3 regions of the Peribacillus sp. YIM B13481 genome follow, and region 3 is predicted to be linked to each of the others. Evidence: predicted binding sites of a transcription regulator. Region 3 holds the regulator's gene; each other region holds the start of a gene.
What was found. The regulator Rex, encoded in region 3, represses fermentation and respiration genes when NADH is low (regulators of the CRP and FNR family bind a similar motif). The targets are predictions, from matches to a motif close to TTGTGAAATATTTCACAA.

Region 1 (4,292 bases), on a different contig from region 3:
TTCGGGCGGTATATGTTCGTATGGAAGGATTTCTTTATGTTCCACTTTTTGCTCATCCAGCCAATTCATCAAAAGAGGCGCTGGATCGCCGTGAAGCTGCAAAGCGACCATTACATCTCCGGACAGATGGCCTTCCAGATTTCGAACGAGCCCTGCCGTACTGCCATCATCATCACGGATTAATGGCTGCAAGCCAAGTTTTTTCAGCATATTGACTGTTTTATAGCCCCTAGCCGCAATTTTCATGGACTGCAAAGCTTCTATGAAACGCTCTCCCGCTTCCATCTTCAATGCCGTTTTATATAATAGTTCCGTCCCCACTCCCGTCGTCAGGATGATCCAATCGAACTCTCCTGCCATCAAACGGGTGACATCCTCTTCCAAATGGGAATCATCAAGGAATACCGTCCCCTGTGCTGGACGAACGAGCGGGACTCCCCCAAGATTATCAACGATTTTACTAAGTTCTTCCGTCTTCCTCGCTCCCAATAAAGCAATGGTCCTGCCATTAAGCTTACTCATCCATGCCCCTCCTATATGTACATTCATTTTTGAAACCTCTAATCCATCTCAACCATTATACAAATTTTCAGTCTTTGAAACTATAAAAAACAAAAGTATCTGCGCCTTTTTCTTTCTTTTATCCTCTATTAAATTATAGGTTAGCAGCACTTTGCAGAAAGCAGCATTACCCTTGAACTTTCATTTCCTGAAGTATAAATGCATTAAATTGAATTCATTTTCACCATCGCATGAAATGGTATGTATGGCATCCGACTTAATGAATGCTTCACCATCAAGCTCCCCCACTTCGTTCACCATTGAAATTACAAATATATCATCTTCCAGGTTTTTAATAAAACCCTGCACATCACCATATCCCGTATTAAAAAGTTCAACTGAAACCATGAAGTTATTTTCATGTGCAAAATCCAGAAAACTCAAAAGTAAATCTTCATTTCCATCAACGAATTCAATATGATTTTGTTTTTTTGCCATATATAATCTCTTGATTTTCTTAATGTATTTCGTATTGACATTGATTTGGTGAATGCTTTCAAGATAAAGTAAACTGTATCCATCATACAACCCGGTTGAAGTAATATTAGCGGCCACTACAAACGCATCTGACACTTTTAGTATCTTAGCCACACCGAATTTTCTTAAATCATTTGTATCCGAGTATAATTCGACAAGTTCTTCTTTTTCAGAAATTTTAAGCAATTGTTTTTTCATCTTTCAATTCCCTTTCTCCGATATGATTTATTAGCCCAAATTCTTCATTAAGTTTAAATTCTCTCCTTTTAACTTTCCTTCCAAGTAAAAAAAGACTGCCACCAGGACAGCCAGTTTCCATTTATCAATTCTTGTGCACGGCCCTTTGGGCAATTTGCTCATGTTCTTTTTTTACAAAAACATCATATTGAGTGGTTTTATGGCGATTTTGAAAATACTGGGAACCTAAATTCATAGGCGTTTTCGTTTTGAACTGTATACCCTCGTTTTCCAATTTCGCTATCACCTTAAAATAATTATCATTTCCAAATGCCGTATAGATACAAGTCCAGTATTTATAGGAAATTATTTTGGCAGTTAATACACATGCAATTACGACGACTAGTATTCCAATTATGATATACACCTTTTTAGCTCCTTTTTATTTTATTTCGGAAAATCCCTTCTTTACACTATATTCTTTGCTTCATGTATCATCTCCTTTTTAAGCTGCCTTCACTTTGCTCAGATCCGATCCGACAACTACTGCAAACGGTGCTACTATCATGTAAAAAAAAACTAATTAAATATTTTTGTTTGTTGAAATGTTATAGTGCTATGTAGTACAATAACATTGTGAAATACTTCACAATGTTATTGTTTATTACAGCTCTGCAAACATAAAAACATGCAAGCCTGCAAATTTTTTTACAACTTCTTGTGAAATGTTTCACATACTAAAGGGGTGGAGATATCCTTTTAAGGAAGGTTTTACATTCGAAAAAATTGGAGGTATTCATTATGAATTCTACACAGGGAAATAAAGTCGTTTTAGTTGGTACTGGTGCAGTTGGCTCTAGTTATGCCTATGCTTTGATGAATCAAGGAATATGTGATGAGTTGGTTCTTGTCGATTTGAATCAAGAAAAAGCGAAAGGCGATGTTATGGACCTAGATCATGGTCTTGTGTATGCGCCTAGTGCCATGAATATAAAATCCGGATCATACGAGGACTGTAGGGATGCTGCAATCGTAGTCATATGTGCTGGAGCCGCTCAAAAGCCTGGAGAAACCAGGCTGGATCTTGTAAGGAAAAACATGAACATTTTTGAATCGATCGTAGGCAGCATCATGAAAGCTGGATTTAATGGCATTTTCTTGGTCGCAACGAATCCAGTAGACATTTTGGCATATGCGACATGGAAATTTTCCGGTTTACCGAAAGAAAAAGTGATTGGTTCAGGGACTATATTAGATTCTGCAAGATTCCGCTCTTTATTAGGGCAAGAATTTAATACCGCACCTACAAGTATCCATGCCTATATCATTGGTGAACATGGTGATTCACAACTTCCGGTTTGGAGCTCTGCCAATTTTTCCGGATTGCCGATAGGTCCAAAATTAAATGAAGCAAGAAAAAAAGAGATTGCCGTTCAAGTCCGTGATGCTGCATACCAGATCATTGAGTCGAAGGGTGCTACGTATTATGGAATCGCCATGGGATTGGCGAGAATCACAAAAGCGATCTTAAAGAATGAAAATGTCGTCTTACCAGTTGGCTCATTGTTGGAAGGCGAATATGGCCATAGTGATGTTTATATTGGTACCCCTACAGTCATTAATCGCACAGGCGCAAAAAACATTGTCGAACTTACCCTAAACGAGAGCGAAAAAGAACAGTTTGCCCGCTCTGTTCATACGCTTCAAGATATTCAAGCCCAATTTTGGGAGTAGTTCATACACTAACCAGAATTTCTTACGCAGGGAGCTGTCATTATGTTAGTGCAAACATACAACCCATTTAATAATCTTGCCATTTCAGCATTAGTTGCAGCTATACCGATCCTTTTATTTCTATTATGCTTGACGATTTTTAAGATGAAAGGAATCCACGCAGCCCTTCTAAACTTATTTGTTACCTTTCTTATCGTCCTTTTCCTCTTTAAGCTACCTTTGGGAGAAGCAGTCGGAAGTGTGGTTCAAGGTATGTTCCAAGGGATATGGCCGATTGGCTATATCATCGTGATGGCGGTCTGGTTATATAAAATCTCTGTTAAATCCGGAAAGTTCGAGGTGTTACGCGGTAGCATAGCAGGGATTTCACAAGACCAACGCCTTCAGCTCTTACTTATTGGTTTTTGCTTTAACGCCTTTCTTGAAGGAGCAGCAGGTTTTGGTGTACCGATCGCAATCTGCGCCGTCCTATTGGTTTCATTGGGATTCAAGCCTTTACAGGCAGCGATGCTCTGTCTAATAGCTAATGGTGCTTCGGGAGCATTCGGGGCAATCGGCATACCGGTTGGCATCATCGGGACATTCGGCTTGGAAAATGTAACATCGATGAATGTGTCCATGATGACGGCCTTAACACTGCCGCTCATTAACTTTACCATTCCGTTTTTATTAATATGGCTGATGGATGGCTTTAAGGGGATCAGAGAAGTATTGCCGGCCTTATTAGTGACATCGATTACTTATACGGTGCCCCAGGCGATCATGACCGTTTTTGTAGGCCCAGAGTTAGCTGACATTATTCCATCTCTCTTAACCATGGGGGTGCTGGCGTTATTTCTTAATAAGTGGCAGCCTAAACATCTATTTTTACTCAACGGCAAGGAATTTGAATTCGAAAAACATTCAATGGGTGATATCGTAAAGGCATGGTCTCCATTTTATCTATTGACGCTATTTGTTTTGATTTGGAGCTTTCCTGCCTTTAAAGGACTGTTCTCTCAAGGAAGTATCCTTGAATCGGCTGTCCTGAAATTCATATTTCCGGGATCTTCGATTACGATCGGCATTGATTTAATCGGTGCAACGGGAACAGCGATCTTATTGGCTGCGCTGACGACCATCGCTACGACGAAAGCCATTAATGTCAGTGAAGGTCTTTCCCTCCTGAAAAAAACGGTTTTAGAGTTTCGGATTCCAATCATCATGATCTGTGCGATCATCGCCATAGCCAAATTGATGTCATATGGTGGATTAACAAATGTTTTGGGGGAAGCGGTTGCGACAACAGGACATATCTTCCCGCTATTATCACCGCTTTTAGGATGGATCGGCGTGTTCATGAC
Region 2 (4,292 bases), on a different contig from region 3:
CGTTACTTGCCAGCGGGAAGTAAGATGTCCAGCCTGCATCAGGAGAACCACCGACTACGAAAGAGATGTTAAATAGCATTGCCCCCATAAAGAATAACCAGAAGCTTACTGCGTTTAGACGTGGGAATGCTACGTCACGTGCCCCTATTTGTAATGGTGTAACAATGTTCATTAACCCAATGATAAATGGCATCGCCATAAACAGGATCATGACAACCCCGTGTGTTGTAAAAATTTCATTATAATGCTGTCCATCCAACAAGCCGTTATTTGGAATAGCCGTTTGGGCACGCATCAATAGAGCATCTGCGCCACCACGGAAGAGCATAAGTAGTGCTGACAAGATGTACATGATACCAATACGTTTATGGTCAACCGTTGTTAACCACTCACGCCATAAGTAACCCCATTTTTTAAAATAGGTAATTCCGGCAACAAGCGCAATCATAGTTAGGCCAATGGCAACCATGGATGCATAAATCGCAGGACTTGGATGAGGTACGGCAAATCGATCAAAGTAATCCATACTTTTGTGACTCCTTTCAGGAAAATATTCCTTATCGTAAAACTAATTGTTTAGTAGAATGTGAGTTAAACCCTTAATGATCCATGTTCATGTTGCTGTGTTCTGAATGTTCCTCGTGTGAATCTTTGGTAGATTCATCTGATTTTTTTTCAGTATCAGATGATCCGTGGTGATGACCTGAATTTTCACCTTCTGGAGCTGGAGAAAACTTTAAGTGAGTTCCAGTATACGTGGATTGTCCCACATGACCAGGTTTTAGTAATTTATTGAATTTATCCTCAGTAATCGGTTTAGCAGTTGCTTTAATTTCTTTTACCCATTTATCATATTCTTTTTTAGGCAATACATTTACGTTGAACGTTTGCTGAGCAAAACCTGAACCACTGAAGTTTGAATTTCGACCCATATACTCCCCTGGTACTTCAGCTGCTAAGTGCAACGTGGTAACCATATCAGACATCGCATATTTTTGTCCTCCAAGTTGCGGAATCCAGAAACTAGCAATTGGTCCGTATGAATAAAGTTTAAATTCAATTGGTCGGTTAGTCGGTAAAAACAGATAGTTAACTGTTTCGATATTTTCTTCCGGATAACTAAAGTGCCACTTCCAGTTAGAAGATGCAGCGTAGATAACTAATGGTTTCTGCTTTTCGTATCCTTTAGGTGTTGCCTCGACTTCATTTGTTGTTTTAACAGTAACAACGGCAAGGAAAGCGACGATTATGATTGGGATTGCAACCCAAATTATTTCTAGAACCTTACTTCCTTCAATATGAGGTGGTTCATAATCATCACGCTGTTTGGAAGCACGATATTTCATTATCATGAAGACATACAGTACGATTACGACAAGAACGACAAAGGCCATTGTCCATATCGATATCATAATGACATCTGCTTGTGTTGCAGCTACTGGCCCTTTAGGGTCCAAGACCATTAATGGGTTATCGCAACCCGTTAGCATAGTGGCGATGGTAAAAAGTATAGTTAATAAAGCCCATTTTATTTTCATAGTACTACCCCTTTCTTACATAATAAAATTCCTATTGGTAATTATTCGGACAAAGTGTTACCATGTTCACAAACCCCGACATAACAATATTAATCCCAAGTTAAAAAAAAGACAATACAAAGTGACATCTGTCACATAAAGTTCATTAAAATACAGTAAGAAGTTGGTAAATGAACTGAAATGTTCGAAAATCTTAAGGAAATGAAATATAATAAGTGTTTAATTCCTTACATATGGAGTTTAGGATTAAAAAGTAGCTCTGCTCCATTTTCCATTTAATGTTACTTTAATATAATGAAATATAATTTTTACAATATATTCGCCGCGTACATAACCTCAAGAACAAATCTGAATTTTCTTAACACTACGAATTCCATTACCTATCATGTTAATTAGGTAACTATCGATGGGATCGTGAATGATGACGATGTTAGCCAGGATTTAATAACGAATTTTTCTAACTCGACCATGGACGTGGTAACGGCATTGTGCACACCATGTCGTTTTTTCTGCTTCAATACCCTTACGGTCCAACACTGGTCACTATATATGGAAGCAAAGAGTCTGAAATGAACATTCCGATCCTTATGATAATTACTTGATTGCCTTCCCCCAACAGCAGTTTAGGACATTAATCCAATAATTATCCCAATATGCTATTGCAAAAACCACTTCACCTCAGTTGTCCTTTTTAGTAAAACTGCATTTTGGTGCCTAGTATAAAAGAAACTCACTAGATAACTGTATTTCTTTTAGTAATCGAACATAAAAAAACGAAAAAAAATGGACATTTAAGGTGTCCATTTTTTTCGTGGGTATAGTTCATGATATAGAGTGAGAACTTTTCATTTAGGAATGTGGGCAAGTTTGGTTTGGATGGCCAAGCACGTCGAATGTACACATATTCTAAGTCAACTAGATCCGGGTTATTGAATACGCTTTCATTCGTTAGTGCACTTGGGTTATCGTTTGGTTACATTTTAATCGTGTTACAATTTTCTGCAGCACTCGTTATGCACCAAGAAATATTTCAAGCGACCCTTTAAAATTCAGAGTATTGGCCTACTCTCAATTCCAAAGTTCCCGAATACAACTTCGCTACCGTACCGACAGCTGATTCTTCACAAGCATTCCGGGTTCTAGCCTCATCTACCTGTAAGGAATGATGTAATACGAGTATGAAACAATTATTTCTACGTGGATATACAATGGGGTTCCTATTCTCCATGTTCTTACAGCCGTTGCTCTTGGTGTTGTCGTGTGGCCTTTCTTTCAGAACAGGAATGATTGTCCTTTTTTAGTTACTGTATTCGGTACTCCTTTTTGTTTTAGGAATAGCTTTTGATTTTAATTTTATAACTTTAGTTGTATCCGGTACAACTCTTTCACCCTTTTTTGTGTTCATCACCATTTCTTCTGTCAGGACAAAAAATATACCAACTAGAAAAATGGCAGCTGCGCTTAGTGTAATGGCCATCCCAACAGCGGTTAATAAATAATCCTTATTGTAATCGCTTACAAAAAAACTTAAACTAAAAATTAAAATTCCGATTACACAACCTGTGCCTGATACCCACTTCACTGCATCCATCATCTTCTGATTAGTTTCCATTATTTCATCCCCTTTCTTTCTATTTTATGACATTTCACAAATTTGTCAATTATTTTCTATTTTTTAACATATCCACAATGTAAACCTTGACAAATAGAAGACGCCACAATTTACTTTTAGGTATTCAAGACTATATGAAAAATCTGTAAAACAGTATAAATACATTATCATTTTTTCCAATACTATCCTTTTCTATACTTTTAAAAACTTTTTGACTTCAATATCAAATAAATGACCCCTGATGAATTTATCAGGGGCCATGCATCTTTCTATGATTTCTGCAAGGTTATCGTTAACGTTTTCTTTTCAGCACCCCGATACACTTTAACCTTCACTTTATCTCCGATTTTCTTATCCGTGTATAAGACTTTCCTTAATTCTGCTGCCGTATTTATTTTCGTTCCATCAATCTCCGCGATGATATCCTGTTGCTTAAGCCCTCCATTCGCTGCTGCCGATCCCGGATCAATACTTGTAACCATGACACCCGACTTTGCAGCTTCAGGAACATTTTGTAGGTAATACTGTGGCAGTTCTTCTATACTGGCCAAGCTTACTCCTAAATACGGGCGCGTGATTTTTCCGTTTTCAATCAGTTCCGTAACAATCGGAATCACATCATTACTTGGTATGGCAAAACCTAGGCCCTCCACACCATTTTCGGAAATCTTCAAGCTGTTTATGCCTATCACTTCCCCAGCTGTATTGATCAATGCCCCGCCGCTATTGCCAGGGTTGATCGCTGCATCTGTTTGAAGGACATCAAGTTCCCACTCACCGTCCGATGTATCGACTGAAATGGAGCGTCCGGTCGCACTGACGATCCCTTGTGTAACCGAACGTGAAAAGTCAAGTCCAAGAGGATTACCAATCGCCAATACTTCTTCACCTGGACGCATGCTATCAGAATTCCCGAATTTAATTCCATCAGGTGCTTTCGAGGCATCAATTGACAAAACCGCTAAGTCCGTCAAAGCATCCGCCCCGACAACCACTGCAGTTGCCTTTTGTCCATCATATAATGAAATTTCGACTTTCTTTGCTCCCTCAATAACATGATTGTTCGTAATGATATAGGCCTTCCCATTTGCCTTTTTAAAAATGACCCCTGAACCAGTGCCGCTCGCAACTGTTTCGCTTTT
Region 3 (4,292 bases):
CCCACCGCTTAAAGTGGAAATTGGGGTAGAATAGTCAAAATCAGCAAACTGAAGTCCATGCAATACTGAACGAATATCCGCTTCATATTGATAACCGCCCTTCTCTTTGAAAGCTACCATCAAAGTGTCATATTCATTTAATACTTTTTGGTAAATTGCTTCATTTTCAAAGATGTCAGGTCTGGCCATATCAGCCTCAAGGCGACGCAGTTCTTTTTCTTGTTCTAAAAGGTCATTGAATACAGTCAGCATTTCATCCCAAATGGTCAGTTCTGATTCCAGTCCCGTGTCCTGTGCCATATATCCGATGGTGACACCTTTTGGTTTGATTATTTCACCGCCATCATGGGAAAGCTGCCCGGCTATGATTTTTAGCAGAGTAGATTTTCCAGCGCCATTTCGGCCGACAAGTGCAATTCTATCCTTATTTTGAACTTCGAGCTTCATATTTGATAAAATAAGTTCAGCTCCATAATATTTCGATAGTTGATTGATTTGTAATAAAATCATAGATTTCACCTCAATTGATTATTGTTAGTGTAACGTATTATAGTTATTATCGGCAACAGCTTGGTTCCAAGCAAAAACAAGCTATTACATAAAGTGGAATAATAGTGTATGATTTAGGAGGGGTTACTTAAATGGGAGACTTAACGCATTTTAATGAACAAGGCCGGGCTAAGATGGTTGATGTGACTGCTAAGCCTGAAACATCCCGGACGGCAATAGCTCAATCGAGCATTTTATTGAACGATGAAATATATGAGTTGGTCACGAACCAGAAAATGAAAAAAGGTGATGTATTGGCCGTTGCACAGGTTGCAGGAATCATGGCCAGCAAAAATACATCCAATATAATTCCAATGTGCCACCCTATTGCTCTGCAAGGGGTCAATATAGCCTTTGAATGGGAAAAAGAAGATGAAGGATATAGGCTTAGGATTGAAACGGAAGCTAAGACAAAAGGGAGTACAGGTGTGGAAATGGAAGCGTTAACAGCTGCATCCGTGACTGCCTTGACTATTTATGACATGTGTAAGGCCCTTGATAAGGGAATGGTAATCGGGCCTACATTCTTAGTGGAGAAAACAGGCGGAGTGTCTAGTAACGATTATAAAAGACAAGTAATTCAAACAGATAGAGATTAAGTTGAAAAGCATGTGTGAAGGCGGGGAAGAATGATGAACCATGACCCAAAGATACCGCAGGCAACAGCCAAAAGGTTGCCATTGTATTATCGATTTTTAAAGAACTTACATTCCTCAGGCAAACAAAGAGTTTCCTCGGCAGAGCTAAGCGAAGCTGTAAAGGTGGATTCTGCGACTATTCGCCGTGATTTTTCCTACTTTGGAGCGCTTGGAAAAAAAGGCTACGGCTACAATGTCAATTATTTATTATCCTTCTTTAGAAAAACACTAGATCAAGATGAACTGACAAAAGTCGCTTTAATCGGAGTGGGGAATTTAGGGACTGCTTTTTTAAATTACAATTTCATTAAAAATAATAATACGAAGATTGAAATGGCATTTGAAGTTTCTGAAGATAAGGTCGGCAAGCAAATAGCTGATGTGCCAATCTATCATATGGATCAAATCGATACACTATTGCAGGAAAATAATATTACTGCGGCTATTTTGACAGTGCCTGCTCAGGTAGCACAGACGATAACCGATCGTCTAGTCAAAGCTGATATAAAAGGAATATTGAATTTCACACCTGCACGGCTGACGGTACCCCCATCCATAAGGGTTCACCACATTGACCTGGCCGTGGAGCTTCAGTCACTCATCTACTTTCTGAAACATTATCCTGTAGTGGAAGAAGCTGCATTGGAGGAATGAAAAAAACGCTGCATCTTCGCAGCGTTTTTTTATTTTTTCTTATTTTTTTGGGCGGCTTTAATCTTAAAGTGAAGCATGATCATGCGTAATCCCGATCCAAAGTCTAAAGTCGCAATTAGTACAAGTATGTAGGCAAAGATTCCCCATCCGGAAGAACTGACGGTTTGAATCGCGATAGCGGTAAAAAGAGCTCCTAAGCCTGCATAGATGATACCCATGAATAATGGTGATTGACGTTTCATAATAAACCTCCGATGAAGGCCTGTGCAGTATCTAGCATCTTCTCAATATCATCCCGATTTACAACTTGAAAGATGATAACAAGCGTATTCATCGCAATATGTGCGCTCATGGAAACGAGGATGCGGCCCGTTTTCGCATAAAGAAAAGCAAAGGTAAAACCCATTGCCGAATATAAAAGAAGATGTTCCAATTCACCATGCGCCAAGCCAAAAATAACTGAACTGAGTAAAGCAGAAATAAAGAAGTTAAAGCGTTTATGAAGTGATCCGAAAATGATTTTCCGAAAAATGATTTCTTCCAATATAGGTCCAATAACTGAAGTGACGAAAATGACTATGGGAACTTGGTAAATGAGTGAAATGAGCTGCTGTGTATTTTCAGATTCAGGCTCCACCCCAAGCATCTGTTCAATGTATCCAGCAATGCTTTGCGCAAAAAGAGCGAGGAACACTCCGGCAACTGCCCATAATATGGACGTGGGAATGGAAGCTGGAGTGCTTCTGTCCATTTTTTCCTTCATATCTTTTCTCATTAAAAACAGGATCAAGGATAGAGCAACGAAAAAGCTGAATACGATCCAGTATGCTGCAGACCTCACCTGGAGTTCATCAGCAGTCATTCCAGTTGAAGACCCGATCAGCATGAAAAGAGGTACCCCAACAATACTGGATAATTGCATGGAAATGTAGGTGATGACGACGAACCAATATTCTTTTTTCAAAAATGAAAACTCCTTTTATTTAGTCACCCATTCCGCTTAGAACGTTCCTGATATGGGGACAATCTATAAACGCATACTCCAAAATGGTATCAAATAATGAGACAGAACACCACTTAAAGATACCCCTAACAAAACATTTTAGCACCTTTGTTAAAAGAATCATTATGCTAAAGTAGTATACCCGAAATTTATCAGAAATTAATAAAAAATTTTCGATAAGATACTTGCAAAAAAGGCTCGGTTTATTTAATATTATAAATGTGTTAGCACTCGATGGTGAAGAGTGCTAATAATCATGAAACAAATTATCAAGAGAATATGAGGAGGTTGTTTCACTTGTTAAAACCATTAGGTGATCGCGTTATTATTGAACTAGTTCAATCTGAAGAAAAGACTGCAAGCGGTATTGTTCTTCCTGATACTGCAAAAGAAAAGCCACAAGAAGGTAAGGTAGTAGCTGTTGGTACTGGCCGTGTCCTTGAAAATGGCGAACGTGTTGCTTTAGAGGTTGCCCAAGGCGATCTAATTATCTTCTCAAAATATGCAGGTACTGAAGTTAAATACGAAGATACTGAATACTTAATTTTACGTGAAAGCGACATTCTAGCTGTTATCGGCTAATTATACATCATACTTAACTGAACGAAAATTTTCTTAAAATTTTAGGGAGGTACTTATAAATGGCTAAAGAAATTAAATTTAGTGAAGAAGCTCGCCGCTCCATGCTTCGTGGTGTGGACGCACTTGCAGATGCAGTTAAAGTAACGCTTGGACCAAAAGGTCGTAACGTGGTTCTTGAGAAAAAATTCGGTTCACCGCTTATCACAAATGACGGTGTGACGATCGCTAAAGAAATTGAATTGGAAGATGCATTCGAAAACATGGGTGCGAAATTGGTTGCTGAAGTAGCGAGCAAAACAAACGACGTAGCTGGTGACGGTACAACTACTGCAACGGTTCTAGCGCAAGCGATGATTCGTGAAGGTCTTAAAAACGTAACAGCTGGTGCAAACCCAATGGGTATCCGTAAAGGAATCGAAAAAGCGGTTAATACTGCAATTGCAGAATTAAAAGCTATTTCTCAACCTGTTGAAAACAAAGAATCGATTGCACAAGTTGCTGCTATCTCTTCAGCTGATGAAGAAGTGGGCCAACTGATTGCTGAAGCTATGGAACGTGTTGGTAACGACGGCGTCATCACAATCGAAGAGTCTAAAGGTTTCACAACTGAATTGGACGTTGTAGAAGGTATGCAGTTCGACCGTGGATATGCTTCTCCTTATATGGTTACAGATTCAGATAAAATGGAAGCTGTCTTAGAGAATCCATACATCTTGATCACAGATAAAAAAGTAACGAATATCCAAGAAATCCTTCCTGTACTTGAGCAAGTTGTTCAACAAGGGAAACCACTATTATTGATTGCTGAAGATGTAGAAGGCGAAGCGCTTGCAACTCTTGTTGTGAACAAACTTCGTGGAACATTC

Region 1: a site for Rex is predicted at 1,850-1,867, ahead of ACFX4X_RS24935 (L-lactate dehydrogenase). Genes of this name have one in related genera too.
Region 2: a site for Rex is predicted at 1,658-1,675, ahead of qoxA (cytochrome aa3 quinol oxidase subunit II). Genes of this name have one in related genera too.

What each region holds. Positions count from the first base shown of each region.
Region 1 is NZ_JBHZPE010000100.1:1,861-6,152, forward strand. Features, by position in the region: gene ACFX4X_RS24920 (uroporphyrinogen-III synthase) at 1-522, opposite strand, end outside; gene ACFX4X_RS24925 (hypothetical protein) at 703-1,236, opposite strand; gene ACFX4X_RS24930 (hypothetical protein) at 1,361-1,642, opposite strand; gene ACFX4X_RS24935 (L-lactate dehydrogenase) at 2,017-2,949, shown strand; gene ACFX4X_RS24940 (L-lactate permease) at 2,992-4,292, shown strand, end outside.
Region 2 is NZ_JBHZPE010000025.1:5,008-9,299, reverse strand. Features, by position in the region: gene qoxB (cytochrome aa3 quinol oxidase subunit I) at 1-526, opposite strand, end outside; gene qoxA (cytochrome aa3 quinol oxidase subunit II) at 600-1,538, opposite strand; gene ACFX4X_RS14930 (hypothetical protein) at 2,836-3,150, opposite strand; gene ACFX4X_RS14925 (S1C family serine protease) at 3,420-4,292, opposite strand, start outside.
Region 3 is NZ_JBHZPE010000054.1:18,097-22,388, reverse strand. Features, by position in the region: gene ACFX4X_RS21645 (ABC-F family ATP-binding cassette domain-containing protein) at 1-510, opposite strand, end outside; gene moaC (cyclic pyranopterin monophosphate synthase MoaC) at 642-1,148, shown strand; gene ACFX4X_RS21635 (redox-sensing transcriptional repressor Rex) at 1,179-1,841, shown strand; gene ACFX4X_RS21630 (YdiK family protein) at 1,871-2,083, opposite strand; gene ACFX4X_RS21625 (CPBP family intramembrane glutamic endopeptidase) at 2,080-2,805, opposite strand; gene groES (co-chaperone GroES) at 3,142-3,426, shown strand; gene groL (chaperonin GroEL) at 3,486-4,292, shown strand, end outside.